4 regions of the Anaerobacillus alkaliphilus genome follow, and region 4 is predicted to be linked to each of the others. Evidence: predicted binding sites of a transcription regulator. Region 4 holds the regulator's gene; each other region holds the start of a gene.
What was found. The regulator LexA, encoded in region 4, represses DNA repair genes until DNA is damaged. The targets are predictions, from matches to a motif close to CGAACATATGTTCG.

Region 1 (4,222 bases), on a different contig from region 4:
GCTCTCTAATAGCTCTTCAGTGAAATGAAGACCTGCTGTTGGTGCTGCAGCCGAACCACTGTGTTTCGCAAAGACAGTTTGATACCGCTCTTTATCCTCTAACTGTTCCGTTATGTATGGTGGCAACGGCATTTCACCAAGAGAGTCTAGAATCTCATGAAAGATGCCTTCATATTGAAATTCAATAATTCGTCCTCCATGATCCAATTCCTCAATACATGTGCCTTTAAGACGCCCATCACCAAAAGATATGATAGCCCCTTTTTTCACTCGCTTTGCAGGTTTTACTAGAGTTTCCCATTGGTCATTCTCCAATTGCTTGAGCAACAAAAATTCAATATTCGCCCCAGTATCTTCTTTAACACCATATAACCTTGCTGGTAACACTCTTGTATCATTTAAGACAAGACAATCTCCCTCGTTTAAATACTCGAGGACATCTGAGAAAGTTCTGTGCATTATTTCACCTGTTTTTGAGTGTAACACCATTAGTTTTGATGCAGTTCGATCTTTTAATGGTGTTTGAGCAATAAGTTCTTCAGGTAAATCAAAATCAAAATCTTTTACTTCCATCTATTAGTTCACCTTTTTCTATAAATACTTAACGGTAGCAACATACTTTTAAAAGGACATTATTCTACATTTTCTACCCGAAACTATATAAGCATACATAAGCTATAGAATAATGACAAGTAAATATTTACCGGAAACGGCCGACTATATATAGGATTAACGATATTACTATACTTAAAACAATTGAAGTGACAATAGGAAAATAAAATGTTGTATTTCCTTTTTTTACAAAAATATCTCCTGGCAACTTGCCTAAGGAAATGTATTTTCCACCTACTTGCCATAATGCTCCGAATATAATTAAGACAATTCCTAATGTTATCAGCAATTTTGGTATATTTGGCATTATTCTGGAACCTCCATTTTAAAATGTTCGTATACTTTATACGTTACCATTCTGCCCCTAGGAGTCCGTTGTAAAAAACCAATTTGTAATAAATATGGTTCATAAACATCTTCAATCGTATGTGACTCTTCACCAATTGTAGCTGCTATTGTATCTAACCCGACAGGCCCTCCGCGAAATTTATCAATAATTCCTTTAAGGAGTTTGTGGTCAATATGATCCAATCCAAGTGGATCGACTTGTAGCCTTTCTAAGGCGTTGACAGCTAATTCAACATCAATTGTTCCCGTGCCTTTAACCTGCGCAAAATCACGTACTCTTCTTAAAAGCCGATTAGCAATTCGCGGTGTGCCACGTGAACGTCTTGCTATTTCTATACTGGCTTGATCCTCAATCTCAACTTGATAGACCTCAGCAGTTCTTGTGACTATGTTCCTGAGTTCATCATTCGTATAATACTCTAAACGTGATAACACACCAAAACGATCACGTAATGGCGAGGATAAAAGTCCAGCTCTTGTTGTTGCTCCTACTAAGGTAAATGGTGGTAAATCTAAACGAACAGACCTAGCCGTCGGACCTTTTCCGATGACAATATCTAAGCAAAAATCTTCCATAGCTGGATAAAGCACTTCTTCAACCACACGATTTAATCGGTGAATCTCGTCTATGAACAATACATCCCCAGGCTCTAAAGCAGTCAATATTGCCGCTAAATCCCCTGGCCTTTCAATGGCAGGTCCGGAAGTAGTTCGGATTTGCACGTTCATTTCGTGAGCGATTATTGTTGCGAGTGTGGTTTTCCCTAACCCAGGGGGCCCGTACAACAACACATGGTCTAAAGCTTCGTTTCTAATCTTAGCCGCTTCAATAAACACCTTTAAATTATTTTTTACTTTTTCTTGCCCAATATATTGAGTAAGAAATTGAGGTCTAAGTTGGTTTTCAAGACTTTCTTCTTCCTGTTGCACCTCAGCTGAAACCATTCTCTCTTCCATAATTTAACCTCCTGAGAAAACAACTACTTTATAATTGGCTGTTTACGCAAAGTTTGTTGCTTTCGTAAAAATCCCAAAAGCCGATTTTTACACAAAATATTGAAATTCAAAACTAATTTAATAAGTATTGCTCTTATAATTTCAGTAGTAATTGTAGTGCCTTTTTTATATATTGATCCGTAGACAACTGTTCCTCAGCCAATTTAGGAGCAATTTTTTTAATCTCTCTCTCTACATAGCCTAGGGCTTGAAGAGCCTCGATTGCGTCTTCTAATTCTCGTGGATATTTTTCCTTTGCTTCAGTCTTCAACTCATATAATGGACCTACTAAACTTGGCATAAAATCAGCTAATTTACCCTTCAAGTCCAAGATCATTTGACGAGCTGTCTTTTTCCCAACTCCAGGGAACTTTGTTAAAAACGCTTCGTTTTCTTCTTCAATAGCATTTACTACCTGTTGTGGCTGTCCAGTTGCTAATATAGCTAGAGCTCCCTTAGGACCTATGCCCGATACGTTTAATAACTTCTCAAACAAAGCTCGTTCATCTCTAGAACGGAACCCGTATAACTTCAATGCATCTTCTCTAACATACTGATACGTATACACTGTTATTTCTGACGAGTGATCGACATTATAGGCGAATGGATTGGCACAAATTATTTGGTATCCAATCCCATTAACCTCAATAACGATATATTGTGGATCAATATAGTTTACAAAACCTTTTACAAACTCTATCACAAAAACCTCTCCTCTCCTTAAAAGCCGAACATCTATTTCTATTTATTCATTTTACCATAAATGTCTATCTGGACAAGATATTAAGGATGTCCTAATTAGAAATAAGGCTGACTTACGTGTATCCAACACTGTTAAGTCAGCCTTCCTTATTATTACATCTCATGTTTTGCATACTTCTTGTACATTTTTAGGACTTCTTCATAACGATCTCTAGACAATACTGGTATACCATTTTCTAGCTCTTGTTGTTGATGACTTTTAAGTTTTTTCATATTTATTTGAAAAAACGACTGGATCACTTTTTCATCTGACGGTTTCCCTTCATAAATATTTAGGATACCATCCTCTGATATACCGAAATAACCATTAATTTTTAATAGTGGAGATATGTCGTCAACTTTCTGTTGAAATACAACCTTAGCTTCATCTTGATCAATTAAATTCCAATCAGCGTACTCTGCCCAAAAATCTTCCATAGATAAAATTGTTTCTTCAACAATCTCTTCACTAATTTCTCCATCAAGATAAATTCTCTCTAAGATTACCTGAACACTTTTAGGACCCATGACTTGATATGGCTTGGCCATTACCTGCACTGTAGTTACAATTTTGCCTTTATTTGTTTCCCTCATGATGGGAATATCGAAGGCAGTCGTTTGAGTTTTAGATTGATGGTTTCCATATATAAACAAAAAACTACTACTAATTAACATGATTATTATTAGTCCCAATAACTTGCGTTTTCCTAACAACAACTTCATAAGTATAACCACCACCACTTACAATAGTCCATAATAAAAAAACTTTATGCATGGCTATGAATATTATCGCCAATCACAAAGAATTTTATCCATTTATCCTATTTTTTACAGACATTCGATAAATAAAAAACAAAGAGGCTAGCCATCTAGCCTCTTTGAATATTTAATTAGTTTTATCTAGAACGTTCAAACGGACGTTGAATAGCTCTTCCAAAATCATGGAACATGTCATTAATTGTTGCTCCAACCTCTTCAAAAGGTTCCCCTGCACGAAGTCTATCGTCAGCAGTTCGAATTTGATTATAACGATCTCGTTCAGTTACTACGATAACTTCACGGTCTCCTGTCATTCCTCTTAGCCTTTGACGAATATCCTGTTCTGCACGTTGTGCATTTTGACGATCAGCATCAACACCAACTAATACTCTGTTACCATGAACGATTACGCGTGAGTCGTTCACATTTTCCACATCCGCAAGTCGAGTTGTGTAATCTCTAACAGTTGTCTTATCATACCCGTCTGGGTAAGCGAATTCACTCATTCCAGTTCCTGGTACTACTCGATCACCAGCACGACCATTGGCACCATTTCTACCAAAACCATGTGTGCCCTGTGTTCCATGCATACCTTGTCTACCAAGGCCTTGTGTACCTGTCCCATGTTGACCCATGTTTGTTCTTCCTGCGTGGCCTAAACCACCAAATCCTGCTCTATTTCCTGCACGTTCTCTTAGGATTCCACGGTCGTCAACATATCCTGGTCGATTACCTACAATACCAGCTCCACGTTGGTCACCAGCAC
Region 2 (4,222 bases), on a different contig from region 4:
CTTGAATCGCTCGACGGCGATTGGTCTCTTTGATCGCAATATCCATCGAGTTCGTTATTTTATCCGCATACATAATTACGTGACCTGAGGAATTACGAGCCGCACGACCAATCGTTTGGATTAACGAGCGTTCTGACCGTAAAAATCCTTCTTTGTCCGCATCTAAGATCGCAACCAACGAAACTTCTGGGATATCTAAACCTTCACGAAGAAGATTGATACCAATCAGAACATCAAACGTGCCCATACGTAGTTGACGGATAATTTCAATTCGTTCTAACGTTTTAATTTCTGAATGTAAGTAACGGACCTTGATCCCCAACTCTTTTAGATAATCGGTTAAATCCTCTGACATTTTCTTCGTTAACGTCGTTACGAGGACACGCTCATTTTTTTCGGAGCGATCGCGAATTTCACCAATTAAATCATCAATTTGCCCGTGTATAGGTCGGATATCAATCGTTGGATCAATTAATCCAGTCGGACGGATGATTTGTTCAACCATTTTTGGCGTGTGCTCTAACTCATAAGGTCCTGGCGTGGCTGAAACGAAAATCGCTTGTTTCATTTTTTTCTCAAATTCTTCAAAGCGTAACGGACGGTTGTCCTTTGCAGACGGTAGACGGAAACCATGATCAACTAAGACTTGTTTCCGTGCTTGATCACCATTAAACATCCCGCGAACCTGTGGTAAGGTAACATGGGACTCATCGACAACAATCAGGAAATCTTCAGGAAAGAAGTCAAGCAACGTGTAAGGAGTGGCACCAGGTTCACGTAATGTTAAATGTCTAGAGTAGTTCTCAATTCCGTTACAGTAACCCATTTCCATCATCATCTCGATGTCATAGCGAGTGCGTTGTTCAAGTCGTTGTGCTTCTAGCAACTTGCCATTTTCATTGAGTTCTTTCAGTCGTTCTACTAATTCCGCTTCTATTTGAACGACGGCTTTTTTCAGCTTCTCTTCACGAGTAACGAAGTGGGATGCCGGAAAAATCGCAATATGGTTTCGCTCACCCAATATTTCTCCAGTGAGAGCATCGACTTCAGTCATCCGATCAATTTCATCACCAAAAAACTCGACACGAATACAATGCTCATCTTTGGAGGCAGGAAAAATCTCCACGACATCTCCGCGAACACGGAACGTACCGCGTGTAAAATTGATGTCATTGCGATCGTATTGAATATCCACTAAATCACGTAAAAGTTGATTTCGATCTTTTTCCATTCCCGTACGTAAGGAAACGACAAGATCACGATATTCTTCTGGCGACCCTAAACCGTAAATACACGAAACACTGGCGATGATAATGACATCTTGCCGCTCAAACAACGAACTAGTAGCAGAGTGACGTAGCTTATCTATTTCATCGTTAATACTGGCATCTTTTTCGATATACGTATCAGAGTGAGCGATGTAAGCCTCTGGTTGATAGTAATCATAATAAGAGACAAAGTATTCTACCGCATTTTCTGGAAAAAACTGTTTAAACTCACTATAGAGCTGTCCTGCTAGGGTTTTGTTATGAGCAATGACAAGGGTTGGTTTATTCACTTCTTTAATGACATTTGAAATCGTAAATGTTTTACCAGTTCCGGTCGCACCAAGTAGGGTTTGCATTTGCTTACCATCTTTGATGCCCTGGACTAATTCACTTATTGCATTGGGCTGATCACCTTGTGGCTCATATTTTGAAACAAGCTGAAATTGCTCCAAAGTCGACCCCTCCATTTTTGAAATTTTAGTGAACGAATTTCGTATGTATGTAGTTAGTATCTTTGAAAAGTATGATTAAATCCGCTTTTTTCAGTATATCACAAGCATATCATATTCAAACATCGTTTGCGAACATATATTCCTCCTGTGATAAAAAACACATTCGACAAAAAGGGGGCATGCTACACTAAGGACGTAGTAAACAATATTGATCAATTGTTTATATAAAAAACTATTTTAGATACTATATTAGCGGAGGAATGACAAATGGCAAAGCTATTGAATTGGACACCAGAAAACGAACAGTTCTGGGATAAGGAAGGTAAGAAAATTGCCAATAAGAATTTAGGAATTTCAGTTTTTGCACTTATTTTAGCGTTTTGCGTATGGCAGCTTTGGTCAGTAACAGCAGTACGTTTAAATGATGTCGGTTTTAATTTTACCAAGAGCGAATTATTCACACTAGCCGCTTTACCTGGATTAACAGGAGCAACACTTCGATTAGTATATACATTTTTACCTAGTATTTTAGGCGGTAAGAAAACAACTTTATTAACAACTGGGGTATTATTAATTCCAGCGATCGGGATCGGGTTTGCCGTACAAAACCCTGAAACACCATATTCGATGATGGTATTATTAGCAGCACTTTGTGGATTGGGCGGAGGTAACTTAGCTTCTTCTACTGCAACATTAAATCCATTTTTCCCAAAAAAGAATAAAGGTACAGCAAACGGGATTAACGTAGGGATCGGAAACCTTGGGGTATCGGTTGTACAATTTGTGACTCCGATCATTATTGGGGTTGGCTTTATCGGAGCTTTTATTGGTGGCGCACAAATTATGCCTGACGGAAGAGAAGTATATATTCAAAACGCAGCCTTTATCTGGGTTATTCCAATTATAGTTGCTTTCTTCTTAGTGTTATTTTTCATGGATGAACCACCAGTCGTAAAACAAAGTATTGGTGCACAGTTATCAGTATTAAAGCTTAAGCACACATGGGTAATGGCTTGGTTGTACATTATGTGCTTCGGTTCGTTCATCGGATTTGCAGCAGCATTTCCATTACTCATTCGTTCAGAATTTCCTGAGATTAACGCCGTATCATTTGCTTTCTTAGGACCTTTCGTTGGGGCAACCATTCGTCCTTTCGGTGGTTGGTTATCTGATAAAGTAAACAGTGGTTCGAAAGTAACATTCTGGGTAATTGTCAGCATGATCCTTGCTACCAGTGGTGTTGTGTATTTCTTACAGGCTCATAATTTCACTGGCTTCTTGATCATGTTCCTAATATTATTTGCAGCAACAGGGATTGCCAATGGATCGACATTTAGAATGGTACCGTTTATCTTTAACGAAAAATCAGTTGCCCCTGTTTTAGGATTAATCGCTGCGTTTGCAGCTTATGGAGCATTCTTCATTCCGAAAATCTTTGGTTGGTCAATTGATACAACTGGCACAGCTGACTTAGCATTATATATCTTTATCGGATACTATGTTGTGAGCTTATGGGTTTGTTGGAACTGGTATACAAAGAGAAATTGTGAAATTAAGTGTTAGTTTGAAGGATAGTCGCTTAGGCGACTATCTTTTTTTGTGGTTGGGCTGCTTTTTGGATGAGTAATTCACGAATTGATGGTTTGCGGACAGAGGGGCGCTTATTTCATGTAATTTGAGCTTTTTTCGATTTTCGCGGACTCAGTGGACCCTATTTGACTAAAAACAGGTCTGAAACACTCTAGATGACCTAAATAAGCGCTTTTGAGTCCGCTTGAGCTCTAGAATTACGTTTTTTGCTAAAATAACGGCCCTGGTGTCCGCAAACGAGTCTGGCTAACCTGCTAAATTAAAAAACATTGAGTAAGTTACTCAATGTTTTTACACCCCACGATTTTTCTTTTGTATTCGAAGGGAAGCTATGTAGCCGCCTGCTATCGAGATGGCACCCGCAACGATCACGGGGATCGGCTGATCTAAGCCATTAAACGCAAATATAACAACCATTAATGTTACTGCAAGCGCTCCTACTTTGCTATAAGATACTCTTGTAAAGAATAGCATCATGATGAATGGAAGAATGAGCGCTAAAAATATATTGAGCATTCGAGTTTTCCTGCTCCTTCCAGCTAAATTTCAGGTGCAAATACTTACACCTAGATTACGTTTTCCTGAGGTAACTGCTCTAGTTGAACGAACAGTAAGCCAATCTGATAATGTTCGCCATCATATAAAGCCGTTTGGGCAAAACGGATTTCGCCTTGGCTATCAATAATTTCTAATTTACAAAAAGCAGAGTTATGCTGCAATGCTTCGTAAAATTGTTGCGGTGATGTGACTCGAATTCCATTAACCTTTGTAACAACTTCTCCAACGTTCACCTTCATTTTTTCAGCAGGTGAACGGGGAATGACACCTAAGATCACGAGTCCATTTTCCCTTTGGGTGTACATATTCACTTCTTTGTCTTCTCGAAGCTTTAGAAGAGTCGCAACTGTCTCT
Region 3 (4,222 bases), on a different contig from region 4:
TTGTGCTACAACGATGCTATGTTGGCTAAATGCTTCTTCATATCCTTGCATCAGCAACCCTTGCCCTACTGCTGCAGCTGCTTGCTTTCCTGCAATTGTCACTGGTCTTGAAGGATAACCAAGCTTGGTGAAACCAGCAGCTACAGCTCCTGATGAAATTAAAATCACTTCATGACCTAGTTGTTTAAGCCTTGCTAATGCATTGGCGTGTTCGATCAGTTTTTCTCTGCATAAGCCACCTTTATTATTTGTTAATGAGCTACTGCCAATTTTGACAACAATTCGTTGCTTACTCATAATTAATCCCTCATTTTTGTTAGATAAATAAAAAAACTCCTCCATCCTTAAAAAGGACGGAAGAGTTATATCCGCGGTACCACCTTCATTGACATCTAAAAAGATGTCCTCTCAATACCATTAACGCTGGTAACGGTTAGGTTTTGGCCTAACAGCTCTAGGGCAGGTTCAATAGGTTTTATGGCGATGGAATCTCTCAGCCGGTGAATTCCACTCTCTTTCGCGAAAACGTTATTTACTAGTCCCTTTCAACACTTTAACCGAGTAAGTTTTTCTAATTATCTGATATTCGTATGACACTGTCAATACTTTTTTAGCTAAGCTTTACGGATATGAATTATAATAAACTTCAATACTGAAGTAAAGGCCATTATATTTAAAATTTAGAAAGAAGTTTGGTATAGTTGAAACATCTTTTTAATGGACAAAGAGTCGGAGGGATAATGAAAGTGAACAATAAGATTATTGTAATTACAGGTGCTTCAAGTGGGATTGGTTTAACATTAGCGAAAGATGTTGCCAGAAAAGGTGGAATACCCATTCTATTAGCACGCTCGACAAATAAGCTACAACAAGCAAGTGATGAAATTATAAAAACAACCGGTATTGAGGCGCCCTACTACACACTAGATGTTACGAATAATAAAGAGGTCTCCGATGTCTTTGCGCAAATTCTAGAAAAATATCAGAAAATTGATGTCTTAATTAATAATGCCGGATATGCGATTTTTGATACGTTCCTTGAAGCCAAAACAGAAGATATTGAAGGTATGTTTGCTGTGAATGTTTTTGGGCTTATTTCTTGTACTAAAGCAGCACTTCCTAACATGCTTAAGGAAAATACAGGTCACATTATTAATATAGCTTCACAAGCTGGTAAGCTAGCCACACCGAAATCTAGTGTTTATTCTGCGACGAAGCATGCAGTTTTAGCTATTTCAAACAGTCTTCGAATGGAGTTAGCGGATACGAATATTTTCGTTAGCTCTGTTAATCCCGGACCGATCAAAACACCTTTTTTTGACCGTGCTGATTTGACAGGAAACTATACGAAAAATGTTGAAAGATTTATGCTGGACCCGGCTTTTGTTTCACAAAAAATCCTCCAACTCGTAGACAAGCCTAAACGAGAACTTAATTTACCTAATTGGATGGGAGTTGGAACAACTCTTTATCAGCTATTTCCAGGACTAGTTGAGAAGTTTGCAGGAAAGAAGCTTAGCCAAAAATAAGCCTTTTTTGAAGTTATATCTTTTGTCTTTAAAACAAAGGGTAGTATATAATGTAAAAAAATGTTAGTTAAAGGTGGATATATAATGGCTAAGAAAAAGGTTGAAAAAGCAGTGCTTTTTTCAGCTACAGAATCACTATTAATTGAACAAGGCTATCGTGGGTTTCACTTAAAAGCTCTTTCAGAGCGGCTTAGGATCGGTAGAAGTACGTTGTATGAATATTATGCTAGTAAAGAGGAGCTAATTACAGACTATTTGGTGTATATTTTAGATACAATTATTGAAGAGTGTCAAAAGATTGAACAAAGTGATGCTATCACTCAATTGAGGGATATGGTGAAAATCTTTCTGAAATACTCGCAATTGCATCAAATCGCACTCATTATTCCGTTTATTGATCCTGAGCATTCTTCAAAAGTGGAAGCATCGTTAATTAATTTAAAGCGTGACCATGAGTTTCTTTATGAGAGAATGAGCCAGCTTATCGAGGAAGGGAAAGCTGCTAAACAGATTCGAGTTGATCTAGAAACAGTAGTAATTGCTAGTATGATCTTTAATGCCATCCAAGTTCCAAATGTGATGAAAAAACACGAGAAAGAGTGGGGGGAAACGGTTTTAGAAATTTTGTTTAACGGGATTGGAGCAACAACGTAACTGATGGGATTGGGGTAGATGCTCAGTCCCATTTTTTTCAAATTGAAAAGAGAACGTATATTCGTTATAATTTAGATTATAATAAGAATGTACGTTCTCTTTTGGTTTATTAGCGTATTTGTAAAGGAGGAAGAGAAATGCGAATTGATTATCCGTCATTACCAGCAAGGACGATATTCTGTATTGATATGAAAAGTTTTTATGCTAGTTGTTCAGCTCTTCTTCTAGGTTTAGATCCGTTAACAGCTTATCTGGCTGTAGTTGGAGATACGGAACGGGATGGAAGCATCGTTTTAGCTGCAACACCTAGGTTAAAATCTGATTTTGGAATTAAAACAGGAAATCGTCTTTTTGAAATTCCAAAAGACCCTCGAATTAAAATTGTCAATGCTCAAATGTCAACATATTTGCAAGTTTCGACTAGGTTAACATCATTTTTTAATCAATACGTTCCTCTAGAATCTATCCATACATATAGCGTTGATGAAAGTTTTCTTGATGTGAAAGGAACAACGCGGCTTTGGGGAAGTGCCTGGCAGCTCGCACAGCGGATTAGAGAAGATATGCTAGCTGAGTTTGGATTAAGTTGTTCCATTGGAATTGGCCCTAACATGCTACTGTCAAAAGTTTGCCTTGATCTAGAAGCTAAAAAAGCAGGTATTGCAGAGTGGGGTTACAGTGATGTGAAGAAAAAGCTTTGGCCTGTATCTCCGTTACGTGAAATGTGGGGGATTGGGTCAAGAATGGAGAAACGATTAAATAAATTAGGAATTTTTTCAATCGGTCAATTGGCAGAAGCTCCGTTATCATTACTTGAAAAAAACTTTGGAATTATGGGGAATCAGCTTTATTATCATGCTCATGGGGTTGACCTTTCAGATTTAGGTGCACCGATTGTGGAGGGCCAAATCAGCTTTGGGAAAAGCCAAATTTTATTACGCGATTATCAAGACCTGGAAGAAATTAAGCATGTCATATTAGAAATGTGTGAAGAAGTCGCAAGGCGTGCGAGAACAGCTACAAAAGCAGGAAGAACGATCAGTCTAGGTATCGGTTATAGCAAGGATGAAGCAGGCGGAGGCTTCCATAGATCGACAACATTGCAAACAGCCACAAATATTACGCTTGAGATTTATGACGCTTGTTTACAACTATTTGGTCGATATTATCGTGGGGAAACAGTTCGAAGTATTTCAATCGCTCTTTCAAATGTAGTTAGTGATGACCAAATTCAGCTTAGTTTCCTCAATCCTAATAAACCTCGTCAAAGAGATCTTGGCTATATTATGGACTTTATTAGGGAGAAGCATGGTTCAGATAAGCTACTTCGAGCAGTATCCTATACGAAAGCTGGGACAGCGAAGCATCGTAGCAAGCTTGTTGGTGGACATAAAGCATAAGGGGTAGGGGGAAATTATTAAAGATCGTAGAACAAGTCATATGTCGTCCCTATAGAAAATATAATAGACATTACAATTGATTGAATTTATAACCACCTACGATACTAATGACTGATGAAATTCATTAAATCGAATAACTTTAAATTTGTTCGGAATTTTGTAAAACATTCTTCACAATTTGTTTACTTCATTTACTTAGAAAAGATGTTATAGTAAGGATGCAAAAAGGTATTTAAAAAACAAGAATGGGAAGTGAAGGCGTGATTGTTCAAGATTTGATTGAGACAACAGAATTTTTCACAGAGGAAACAAAAGACGACTTTTTTGTTATTTATGAAAAATTTGCAAACAGTGATTGTAACTGTGAAGGAAATATGTTCGAAGAAATAGAATGTGATGATGAGGAAATAGTTCAAATTCTTCAAGGTAATCCTGATTGTAGTTGTTCTTTACGAAGCATTGAGAGCTATCGCGTTGGGCAAGAATACAAAACAGTAGAAGATATTCTTGCAAAAATTAAAAAAGAGCATACAGAAATTTTTAAATAAGAGTGGTCGGTTAAGCCACTTATAATACTTGTTTTCACCAATCCTCTCGTCGTATTGAGAGGATTTTTCCTTTTCTACTTGTAAAACAAAA
Region 4 (4,222 bases):
AACTATCCTTGTGAAATGTAGGTGAACATCAATGAGTCTAGACATAAATCTGTTTATAAAGAAGCTATGGATGATTTGTATCGGAAGTTCCATTAGTTTAACAGCCATATATACCATTTGGGTTGGCTCTTTTGATATCATTTATTATCAGTTACTAAGTATTATGTTACTTGGGTATTTACCATTCACTCTCATCTATCGCAAATTTTCACCGATGATACAAAGGTATCTCCTCTTTATAAATATGTGCGTAGTGATTGTTGCTCTGACATGGTTTACTCCTTTCGCTAACCAGATTGCAGTTATTTTCTTACCGTTATTTGCTACGCTATTTAAAAATCGTAACGTTTTTTATGGAACCAGTGTTGCTTCAATTTTGATCCACTTTAGTTTAAATTCTATGGCTGGCTATTATGATCAACGTTTTTTATTTGAAATCGTCACTGAGCTTTCGTACATTATTTGTTATATTGTCGTTCTCGGTGTTTTTGTAAATATGATTGTAGATAGTTCTAAGCAAGCGTACATGTTTGATAAGACAGTGAAAACCCTTATATTAGCAATCGAAACAAAAGATATGTATACACGAGGTCATTCAATTCGTGTATCTGATTACGCAATGATTATTGGTAGTAACATGAAGAAAAAAGGCTATAAAGTAGATTTAGATTTATTGCGAATTAGTTCTCTTATTCATGATATCGGAAAAGTATATATTCCTAATGATATACTAACGAAAAATGGAAAGCTTACTTTGGAAGAGTATAAAACGATTCAAAAACACTCTGAATTCGGTGCTAATTTAGCAAAAGAACTAGAATATCCAAACGAAATTGTCAGTGATATATTGTATCACCATGAAAGGTACGATGGAAAAGGCTATCCAAGGGGGATTAGTCAAGATGACATTCCGTTACATTCAAGAATTATTGCACTTGCCGATACCTTTGATGCAATTACTACTACTCGATCCTATAGAAATGCTTTTACATTAGAAGAAGCCAAGGATATCATTATCGAGGCTATGAATACACAGTTTGACCCTATTTTACATGAGGTTTTTCTTGAAATTTATCCGTCACTAGTTACTTACTATCATCAGAATGTTTCATTAGAAGCAAAGAATGAAATTAGTTATTTAGAAGTCATGAATAAAAGATAGCTGGTACAACAAAAGGGGTTAGTCACTGGTGGCATTTTTAAGTATTGTAATATCCCAAGTGAATGGTATTTTCCATCTTAAAATTAACTTAACTATAGTTATAAAAGAATGTACTAATATTATACTTAAGCTAACTTATTAGTATGAAATGATATCTATTTGGATATATTAATAGTGGTTGATAAGTCACGAGCATTTGCCTTTAGGGGCAAGTGCTTTTTTCCATGTACACTAAAAAAGAACCAACCTAAGTTGATTCTTCTGCTATTAATAATGAAGGTACCGTATTTAATGTACTGAACGAAAAACACCAATAACTTTTCCTAAGATTGCGCAGTTTTGTAGAATAATAGGTTCCATTGAAGAATTCTCAGGCTGAAGTCTAATAAAGTCTTTCTCTTTGAAAAAGCGTTTAACCGTCGCCTCATCTTCTTCTGTCATAGCTACAACGATATCACCATTGTTGGCAGTTTGTTGCTGTCTTACGATAACCATATCTTTATCAAAGATACCGGCTTCAATCATACTATCACCTTGAATGACAAGGACGAACACTTTGTCATCGCCAACGAATTTCTCTGGAAGTGGCAGATAATCTTCTATATTTTCGTAGGCAGTTATAGGCTCACCGGCAGTAACTTTACCGATAATCGGAGCATAGGTAGTATTCGGAGAAGTAGGTTCAAATTCATCTAATTTTAAATCTAATATCTCAATTGCTCTTGGTTTTGTGGGGTCTCTTCGAATAAACCCCTTTTTCTCGAGTCGAGATAAGTGTCCGTGAACAGTGGAGCTAGATGCTAATCCTACTGCTTCACCAATTTCTCGCACCGATGGTGGATATCCCTTTTTGCGAACTTCATCTTTTATGTAATCTAGTATTTCTTGCTGACGCTTCGATACCTTATTCATTATGTAGCACCCCATTTTATCTTATCTTTACCATAAATTATACTGTACTCTCTTCAAATATGCAAACATAAGTTCTAAAAACTATTGACTAGAACGAGTGTTCTGTTTTATTATAATAGAGAACAAATATTCTTATTTATGGAAGTGAGTGTTTATAATGTTTAAAATTCAAAAAATTTCATTTCAAGATATAAGCTATGTGGCTATATTTGTAGTGTTAATCATCTATCTTTTAATGTCTGTGAGTGTTTCTGCACAGCCTGAATTTGAAGAATTAATAGAAGTGGAAGTCTTATCTGGTGACACACTTTGGTCTATAGCAAGTAAACATACAGAAGGAATGTCTATCCTTTCCTACATAACTATATTAAAGAGAGAAAACAATCTTACGAGTGATCATATCTATCCTGGTCAAATTCTTCTTGTTCCTCAGTTAAAAAGAAAGGAGGAATTCGTTAGAAATGAAGGCGATTATTTATTGTCGAGTAAGTACTAATAAAGAAGCACAATCTTCTTCTTTATCTAGACAGAAGGAAGAATTGATCCATTTAGCTGAAGAAAATGGCTTTCCTATCTATAAAGTAATAGAGGAAAAAGCTAGTGGTTACGAAATAGAGAGAGAAGGCATCTTTGAATTGTTAGAGGATTTTAAGGATAAAAAAGCAGAGGTATTACTAATTCAGGATGACACCAGATTAGGGAGGGGAAATACAAAGATAGCCCTCGTTCATCAGTTAGTAAAGTATCAAGTTAAAATTCGAACAATCAATGATAAAGGTGAGTTGAAACTGTCAGAAACTGATACTTTAGTTCTTAATATTGTTAGTATTGTAGAAGAATATCAAAGAAAGCTTCACAATATTAAAATTAAACGTGGAATGAAGAAGGCGATTGAAAATGGCTATAATCCCAGTGAAAACCTAGGTGATGTACATGTAGGAGGCCGTTTAAAGAAAGAAATTCCATTGGAGGAGATTATTCGCTTAAAAACGATGAAACTGACATTTAGAGAAATTGCAGCTACTCTAAGGGGCTTTGGGTATGACGTTTCGAAAGCTACTGTTCATCGTCGCTACCAGGAATATATAAACGCTGAGGATACAAAGGTCTCGCCAAAATAAAGAATCACATATAAAGTCTTAGATTAATCTCTTAAGGCTTTTTTTCTTTCTTAAAAATATAATATTCGATGGAACTTACGAACAAACTAATCAGAAAGGTTGAAAACGTTGGTTTGTTACTGTAAATTTTACTATAGGTCTAAACAATAGATGGAGGATTAGTAAAATGTTATCAAGTGAAAAAATAAAGCGGATTAACGAGCTTTCAAAAAAAGCAAAAGCAGGAAGTATTACAATGGAAGAAAAGCAAGAACAGCAGCAACTGCGACAGGAATACATTCAAACGTTTCGATCTTCATTTAGCAGTCAATTACATTCAATTAAAGTAGTTGATGAGGAAGGTAATGATGTAACACCGGATAAATTAAAAGAAAGTAAACAAACAATTGATCGTAAATTAACTCATTAGTAAATAGTCGACAAAAATTCACCGTTTTTACCATAGATATCCTTGTTAATTTTATAAAAGAGGTATATGATGAAAAACGAATAATGTTAAATGAGGAAGAGAAAGGAAGATCTTATTATGACGGTTCACGTTGATGAATTAGCAATTAATACGATACGTACATTATCAATTGACTCTATTGAAAAAGCAAACTCTGGTCACCCAGGGATGCCTATGGGTGCTGCTCCGATGGCTTATGCACTTTTTGCCAAGTATATGAATCATAACCCTAGTAATCCTAATTGGTTTAATAGAGACCGTTTTGTTTTATCAGCAGGACACGGTTCAATGCTTTTGTATAGTTTATTACATCTTTCTGGGTACGACCTTACTCTAGAAGATTTACAAAGCTTTCGCCAATGGGGGAGTAGAACTCCTGGACATCCTGAGTATGGTCATACTCCAGGTGTAGATGCGACAACTGGTCCTCTAGGACAAGGGGTGGCAATGGCTGTTGGGATGGCAATGGCTGAAAGACATTTAGCTGCAAAATATAATAAAGAAGATTTACCAGTGGTTGATCATTATACATATTCTATTTGTGGTGATGGTGATTTAATGGAAGGTGTGTCTGCGGAA

Region 1: the regulator LexA is predicted to act here: its motif matches at 2,685-2,698, upstream of ruvA (Holliday junction branch migration protein RuvA).
Region 2: the regulator LexA is predicted to act here: its motif matches at 1,850-1,863, upstream of uvrB (excinuclease ABC subunit UvrB).
Region 3: the regulator LexA is predicted to act here: its motif matches at 2,234-2,247, upstream of DS745_RS15205 (Y-family DNA polymerase).

The regions. Positions count from the first base shown of each region.
Region 1 is NZ_QOUX01000042.1:139,790-144,011, reverse strand. It holds gene queA (tRNA preQ1(34) S-adenosylmethionine ribosyltransferase-isomerase QueA) at 1-573, opposite strand, end outside; gene DS745_RS13585 (DUF2905 domain-containing protein) at 701-919, opposite strand; gene ruvB (Holliday junction branch migration DNA helicase RuvB) at 919-1,917, opposite strand; gene ruvA (Holliday junction branch migration protein RuvA) at 2,051-2,659, opposite strand; gene DS745_RS13570 (BofC C-terminal domain-containing protein) at 2,812-3,420, opposite strand; gene DS745_RS13565 (YhcN/YlaJ family sporulation lipoprotein) at 3,594-4,222, opposite strand, start outside.
Region 2 is NZ_QOUX01000032.1:118,347-122,568, reverse strand. It holds gene uvrB (excinuclease ABC subunit UvrB) at 1-1,735, opposite strand, end outside; gene DS745_RS09475 (MFS transporter) at 1,988-3,283, shown strand; gene DS745_RS09470 (DUF2198 family protein) at 3,602-3,826, opposite strand; gene DS745_RS09465 (PDZ domain-containing protein) at 3,877-4,222, opposite strand, start outside.
Region 3 is NZ_QOUX01000045.1:198,226-202,447, forward strand. It holds gene proB (glutamate 5-kinase) at 1-297, opposite strand, end outside; T-box leader at 347-558, opposite strand; gene DS745_RS15195 (SDR family NAD(P)-dependent oxidoreductase) at 741-1,529, shown strand; gene DS745_RS15200 (TetR/AcrR family transcriptional regulator) at 1,614-2,183, shown strand; gene DS745_RS15205 (Y-family DNA polymerase) at 2,321-3,583, shown strand; gene DS745_RS15210 (hypothetical protein) at 3,844-4,131, shown strand.
Region 4 is NZ_QOUX01000046.1:204,447-208,668, reverse strand. It holds gene DS745_RS16225 (HD-GYP domain-containing protein) at 32-1,162, shown strand; gene lexA (transcriptional repressor LexA) at 1,451-2,074, opposite strand; gene yneA (cell division suppressor protein YneA) at 2,232-2,570, shown strand; gene DS745_RS16210 (YneB family resolvase-like protein) at 2,536-3,195, shown strand; gene DS745_RS16205 (DUF896 domain-containing protein) at 3,362-3,604, shown strand; gene tkt (transketolase) at 3,722-4,222, shown strand, end outside.